2 regions of the Rhodococcus sp. 05-340-2 genome follow, and region 2 is predicted to be linked to the other one. Evidence: predicted binding sites of a transcription regulator. Region 2 holds the regulator's gene; the other holds the start of a gene.

Region 1 (3,416 bases), on a different contig from region 2:
GGCGTTCTTCTCGTTCTGCCACCGGGTGCTGAGCCCGGCGAGCTTCTCCTGCAGATCGGCAAGTTCCTGGCGGAGCTTGTCGAGCCGAGCCTTCGACGCGTCGTCGGTCTCCTTCGCCAGGGCCATCTCCTCGATTTCGAGGCGACGGACGGCACGTTCGACCTCGTCGATCTCGACCGGGCGTGAGTCGATCTCCATGCGCAGCCGGGACGCGGCCTCGTCGACCAGGTCGATGGCCTTGTCCGGCAGGAACCGGGCGGTGATGTACCGATCACTGAGCGTGGCCGCGGCGACCAGGGCGGAGTCCGTGATCCGGACGCCGTGGTGCACTTCGTAGCGCTCCTTGAGTCCGCGCAGGATGCCGACGGTGTCCTCTACCGACGGCTCACCGACGTAGACCTGCTGGAAGCGTCGTTCGAGGGCGGCATCCTTCTCGATGTACTTGCGGTACTCCTCGAGGGTCGTCGCACCGACGAGGCGCAGTTCGCCGCGGGCGAGCATCGGTTTGATCATGTTGCCCGCGTCCATCGCCGATTCACCGGTCGCACCTGCTCCGACGATGGTGTGCAGCTCGTCGATGAACGTGATGACCTGGCCTGCGGAGTTCTTGATGTCGTCGAGCACGGCTTTGAGCCGCTCCTCGAACTCACCGCGGAACTTCGCGCCCGCGACCATCGAACCGAGGTCGAGGGAGACGACGGTCTTGCCGCGCAGGCTCTCCGGTACGTCACCGGCGATGACGCGTTGCGCGAGTCCTTCGACGATGGCCGTCTTGCCGACACCGGGTTCGCCGATGAGCACCGGGTTGTTCTTGGTGCGCCGTGAGAGAACCTGCACGACGCGCCTGATCTCGGTGTCGCGGCCGATGACGGGATCGAGCTTGCCTTCTCGGGCCAGCGCGGTCAGATCGGTGCTGTACTTCTCCAGCGCCTGGTAGGTGTTCTCGGGATCTGCGCTGGTGACCCGAGCACTCCCGCGAACGGCTTGGAAGGCGTCGCGCAGCTCGTTGGGTCCGGCTCCGTGACCGGACAACAGCTTGCCGACGTCGTCGCTGCCGGTCGCCAGGCCCACCATGATGTGTTCGGTGGAGACGTACTCGTCGTCGAGTTCGGTGGCCAGATGCTGTGCGGCGGTGATCGCGGCGAGGGTTTCACGGCCGAGTTGCGGAGTGGTGGTCGAACCGGATGCCGAGGGCAGGCGGTCGACGAGGTTCTGCGCTTCTCGACGCACCGTTGCAGGGTCGACGCCGACGGCCTTCAGCAGTGGTGTGGCGATGCCGTCGGTCTGATCGAGCAACGCCACCAACAAATGTGCCGGACGAATGTCCGGGTTACCGGCCGCAGATGCGGCCTGCAGGGCAGCAGAGAGCGCCGCCTGCGACTTCGTGGTGGGAGTGAAACTGTCCACCGGTCACCTTCTTCCGAGAGTGGGATTCGAGACTGTCGCTGGGTACAACCATAGACAAGTTGAGTCTGTTCCGCTCAACCTTGACTTTTTGTGCGAGATTCCCCAGCCAGTTGCACGCAAGACGTGCATGACTCGAAACCCTGCGCTGCCGGACCGTCGTCCAATCTTCAAGGTCTCGGATCAGCAAGTTTGAGGAAGTGACCAAGCAAGAACCGGCTTTCACGCCCGCGCGAGCTAGGAGGAAAGGCCGTACCGAATCCGACACTGACGGCGCAAAGCACTGCGCCAAGGGCTGCGTCACCTTCCCCAAAACCCGATCGACTGAGGTATCGACTCCTTAACCCAGAAACGCGGTACTGGGCGTGGCGGCGACAGCTTCAGAAGCCGGACTTGGCAAGCGGGAAGATTAACAATTGGGAGCCGCAACTGACATCAGTCCGTACTTGCATCTAGCCTCCGTAAGCAGTCCCCCCTTTGGGTAGCGAGATGCTTTGGGACAGCACCTCAGACGTCCGCCTGCATGGTGTTCGACGAGAGGTCCCGCCCTGGATGATTCCCGGTACACTTCTAGCAGCCAACAGGAAGGACCTCTATGAGCTCCAACAACTCGAAGCTTGAGAGGTACGTCGCTGGATACGCAGCCCCTGCGCCGATGCAGACACCCGACGCGGTTAATGGCGACCCACAATTCTCGTCATTATGCGAGTATTTATCTAATCTCCCCGCCCTAACCGCGAACGACGCCATCGTCGACATCGGGTGCGGAATGGGCGTGGTCGCAAAGGCAATGATGGGTGTGTCCTGGCGTCAAGAGACTCCAATTTACATACCAATAGACCTCGAAGAACCACTGCTTAAGCTCGCTTTGCCTCCACTGATCCATAACCACTCCAGGAAAGTTACATTTGCTGATCTTGTCTCTAAACGCAGCGTCTTCGTCGACGCCGAGGCAACGCATTTCATCCTATTGCGTAACATACTTCATGAGCTTGACATTCGCGAGATGGCACAACTAATTTCAACACTCAATTCATCAGCTCCAAACGGCACTCAAATTTTCATTCAAGATATGGAGGAACTACCTACAGCCGAGTCACGCAATTCACCTTGGCACCATAGTGAGCTAGTCAATCTACTGCTCGAACTCGGAATGAACCCCACCGGACCGGATGTCTACTTCAGCAGAAGCGGAACCCCATGGTTTACCATCTACTGTGCCACAAACCAGTCACAGCATAATGAACAAGAAATCGGCGATATAATTCGCAACGCCCGACAGAGGATGAGCGCTGCACTACTATCCGAAATCGAAAAATTAACCAACGGCGATGCAGTGAACGCTGAACGCAGCTTAATACTCTCTAGGGAAAGATCGACTATCGATCTGCAGATTATCGACTGGGGAAACAAGCGGTCAAGTTACTCTGAATCTAATAGAAGCTTGGACACCTCAGTCAAGATCGCAAACACTTCACTTCTTGTCACGAGCAATCTCGACGGCCTCATTAAGATGGCCGAAGCGGAACCACACGCCTTCGATGTTCTGGCAATCCTGAGATCCAAGGACGTGATTCAGATGCCTGAAACTATCGACAACGCAGGCGAGCGAGTTTGGTTTTATGGCTACTCAAATAAACATTCTTTCTTCGACGAGTCCAACGTCTTCGCGATACAAAATGCAGTCTCACGGGGGGTCGAGGTCCAAATTCTCCTTGTCCACCCGACAAGCGGTGCAGTAAAAGCACGATCATCCGAGCCTGCGTACGCAAGCAGGAACGACCTGTCAGAAGACATCATTGAGTGCATTGCAAAGTACATGGAAATTTCTACGCAAGGAGCTTGGGCTGATGTTCGACTCACCAACTCGACACCACCGTGCTCATTCTTCATAGTAGACAACAGCTGTGTAGCCAGTTTTTATACTGCCCACACGACCGGCACTAGTGGGCAAAGCTTTGTCATCCATGACACGAATAGACCTGGAGACTTCTTTTCCCTACTTGCCAACG
Region 2 (3,416 bases):
CTCAAGGGACGCGTCGAAACCGCCATCGCCGACGCCAAGACGGCTCTCGCGGGCAGCGACATCTCGGCAGTCAAGACCGCCGTGGAGAAGCTCTCGACCGAGTCGCAGGCTCTCGGCACCGCCATCTACGAGGCTCAGGCCAAGGAGCAGGGCGGCGCAGAGGGTGGCGCGCAGGCCGCTGACGACGGTGTCGTCGACGCAGAGGTTGTCGACGAGCCCGCCGACGACACGGACAAGAAGTGACGTCGGAGAACACCGAGCAAGAACCGGTCACTTTCGTGGACAAGCGAAAGATCGATCCCGAGACCGGTGAAGTACGGGAAGGTGACGCAGTTCCGGAGCCCCTGGTGGGCACCGGGGCTGCGCCCCAGCCCGACTCGGTGGACGAAGGGACCGTCGACGGTGACGTCGTGGAAGACCCGCGTGACACTCAGGTCGCAGAGCTCACCGCAGATCTGCAGCGCGTCTCGGCGGAGTACGCCAACTACCGGCGTCGCACCGACCGTGAGAAGCAGACCGGAGCGGAGAACGCCAAGGCGTCCGTCGTTTCGCAGCTTCTTCCGGTTCTCGACGACCTCGAGCGAGCTCGCCAGCACGGTGATCTCGAAACCGGACCGCTCAAGGCAGTGGCAGACAAGTTGGCAGGGGTGTTCTCGAACATCGGCCTGACCACTTTCGGGGCCGAGGGCGACGCCTTCGACCCGGCCATCCACGAGGCCGTCTCCCACGAGGGCGACGGCAGCAGCCCGGTCGTCGGAACGCTGATGCGCAAGGGCTACAAGCTCGGCGAGCGCGTCCTGCGTACCGCGATGGTCGGCGTGGTGGACGATGCAGCACAAGAATCGGATGCACCCGCGTCCGACGAGCAGTAAACAGAAATAGCGCGAGAGGAGGAAACGCCCGGTGAGCCAGCGGGAGTGGATCGAGAAGGACTTCTACAAGGAGCTGGGCGTTTCCTCCAGCGCGACTGCAGAAGAGATCAAGAAGGCGTACCGAAAGTTGGCCAGGGACAACCATCCCGACGCCAATCCCGGCAACGCCTCGGCCGAGAACAAGTTCAAGGCGGTCAGTGAGGCGCATGCCGTCCTCGCCGACCCGGCCAAGCGCAAGGAATACGACGAAGCACGACGGCTGTTCGCCTCGGGCGGGTTCGGTAACCGCGGCGGCGGTGGATTCTCGCCCGGCGCAGGCGGATTCGGCGGCGGCCAGACCTTCGATGTCGGCGACATCTTCGGTCAAGGCGGCGGCGACGGCGGAATCGGCGACCTGTTCGGTGGCCTGTTCAATCGCGGCGGCGCGCAGCAGCGCCCGCAGAACAATCGGCCCCGACGCGGCAGCGATGTCGAAACCGAGACCTCACTGCAGTTCCGTGAAGCGGCACAGGGCGTTACGGTCCCCTTGCGGTTGACCAGCCCGTCCTCGTGCACCACTTGCCACGGCAGCGGCGCGAAGCCCGGAACCAGCCCGCGGGTGTGCCCCAAATGCAACGGCCAGGGTGTCGTCAACAGAAACCAAGGCGCGTTCGGCTTCAGTGAGCCATGCGACGACTGCCGCGGTACCGGATCCATCATCGACGACCCGTGCGCCGACTGCCGCGGTACCGGAGTGCAGAACCGGACCCGCACCATCACCGTGCGCGTCCCGGCCGGTATCAGTGACGGACAGAAGGTCCGGCTCGCCGGTCAGGGCGAAGCCGGCCTCCGCGGAGCGCCGTCGGGCGATCTGTTCGTCACGGTTCGGGTCAAGCCCGACAAGGTGTTCGGCCGAACCGGCGACGACCTGACGGTGACCGTTCCGGTGAGCTACGGAGAACTGGTGCTCGGTACGACACTGTCGGTGCCCACCCTCGAGGGTCGCGTCGGAGTGAAGGTGCCACCGGGCACCGTCGACGGCCGAGTGCTGCGGGTGCGTGGACGCGGTATCCCGAAGAAGTCCGGTACCGGAGACCTGATGGTGACCGTCAAAGTTGCCGTCCCGCAGAAACTCGACGATGCTGCTACCGACGCTCTGAAGACCTATCTGGAAGCCGAGAAGGCCAGCGGATTCGACCCGCGGGCCGGGTGGGCACTGTGATGTCGGTCCCTCCCGAGGGTGGACCCGCGAAAGCCGGTGGCGGGCAAGCTGATCCCGACGCCCAGATCTTCGTGATCTCCGTCGCGGCTCAATTGGCGGGCATGCATGCGCAGACGCTGCGTACCTACGATCGACTCGGACTCGTCACCCCGCATCGCACCACCGGCGGCGGTCGACGCTACTCCCCGCGTGACGTCGCACTGCTCCGCGAAGTGCAGCGACTCTCGCAGGACGAGGGCGTCAACCTGGCCGGTATCAAGCGCATCATCGAGCTGACCAACCAGGTCGAGGCTCTGCAGTCGCGAATCAGCGAACTGGCTCAGGAGTTGGCGGCCGTGCACGCCAGCTATCGCCGCGACCTGGTGCCGATCCAACGCAACGCTCTGGTGGTCTGGAAGCCGAAGCACCAGCGCTGAATTCGAGGGTTCGCCCTTCACCGTTCGCCCTTCACTGTTTTGCAAACGCGCGCGCATTCGTCAGGTGCGCGCGGATTCGCCGGCGATCGGTCGCTATTCCGCGCGCATTCGGCAAACGCGCGCGCATTTGCGGCCTCGACCGGGGGCGTCGGCGGTGGCGAACCTGGCGTCGACTGGGCATCTGAAGTCGGGTCGGTCCGCGGGTGTTGAGCCCGGGTCTCTGCTGCACACGTCCTCGCAAACGCGCGCGCGTTCGTCAGGTGCGCGCGGATTCGCCGGCGATCGGTCACTATTCCGCGTGCGTTCGGCAAACGCGCGCGCATTTGCGGCGTCGACCGGGGCGGGGGCGCACCTCGCGCGCCTCGAGCGGGGCAGCGGTGCCGAACCTCACGCGCGTTTGCGAGACACCCCGCTTCGACCCCTATCCTGGTCGGCATGCAGGCGTGGAGTTCGACGGTCGTTCAGTATCACCGCCTTCGGAACGACCTCGCGGTCATCAGACTCGAAGGCGACGCTGTGCCGTTCGCGGCAGGCCAGTCGGTGTCGGTGACAGTGCCCCAGAGCGCTGCGCTGACACGGCGATACTCACCCGCGCTGCCGCCGTCGCGAGACGGAAAGTTGGAATTCCACGTTCGAGCCGTGCCGGCCGGGTGGGTGAGCGGCTCGATCGTCAACGAGACGCGGCCCGGTCACGTGTGGCAGATCAGCGATCCGCAGGGCGGTCTGCATGTCGACGATTCGGGGCGCGACGTCGTCATGATCGCGGGTGGCACCGGCCTCGCTCCGTTGCGCGCGATTCTGCTGGACCTCACTCGCCGCCAACATCCACCGAACGTGACGCTGTTCGTCGGCGGCAAGTCGCCTCGCGATCTGTACGCCGGGGACATGCTGTGGTTGATGGCGTCGGAGCTGCCGTGGTTGACCGTC

What was found. The regulator HspR, encoded in region 2, represses chaperone genes until heat shock. The targets are predictions, from matches to a motif close to ANNTGAGTNNNNNNNACTCANNT.
Region 1: the regulator HspR is predicted to act here: its motif matches at 1,465-1,487, upstream of clpB (ATP-dependent chaperone ClpB).

Annotation. Positions count from the first base shown of each region.
Region 1 is NZ_NOYU01000006.1:258,435-261,850, reverse strand. It holds gene clpB (ATP-dependent chaperone ClpB) at 1-1,407, opposite strand, end outside; gene CH271_RS28340 (hypothetical protein) at 2,000-3,416, shown strand, end outside.
Region 2 is NZ_NOYU01000010.1:89,678-93,093, forward strand. It holds gene dnaK (molecular chaperone DnaK) at 1-243, shown strand, start outside; gene grpE (nucleotide exchange factor GrpE) at 240-872, shown strand; gene dnaJ (molecular chaperone DnaJ) at 904-2,073, shown strand; gene CH271_RS04725 (heat shock protein transcriptional repressor HspR) at 2,073-2,489, shown strand; gene CH271_RS04730 (FAD-binding oxidoreductase) at 2,925-3,416, shown strand, end outside.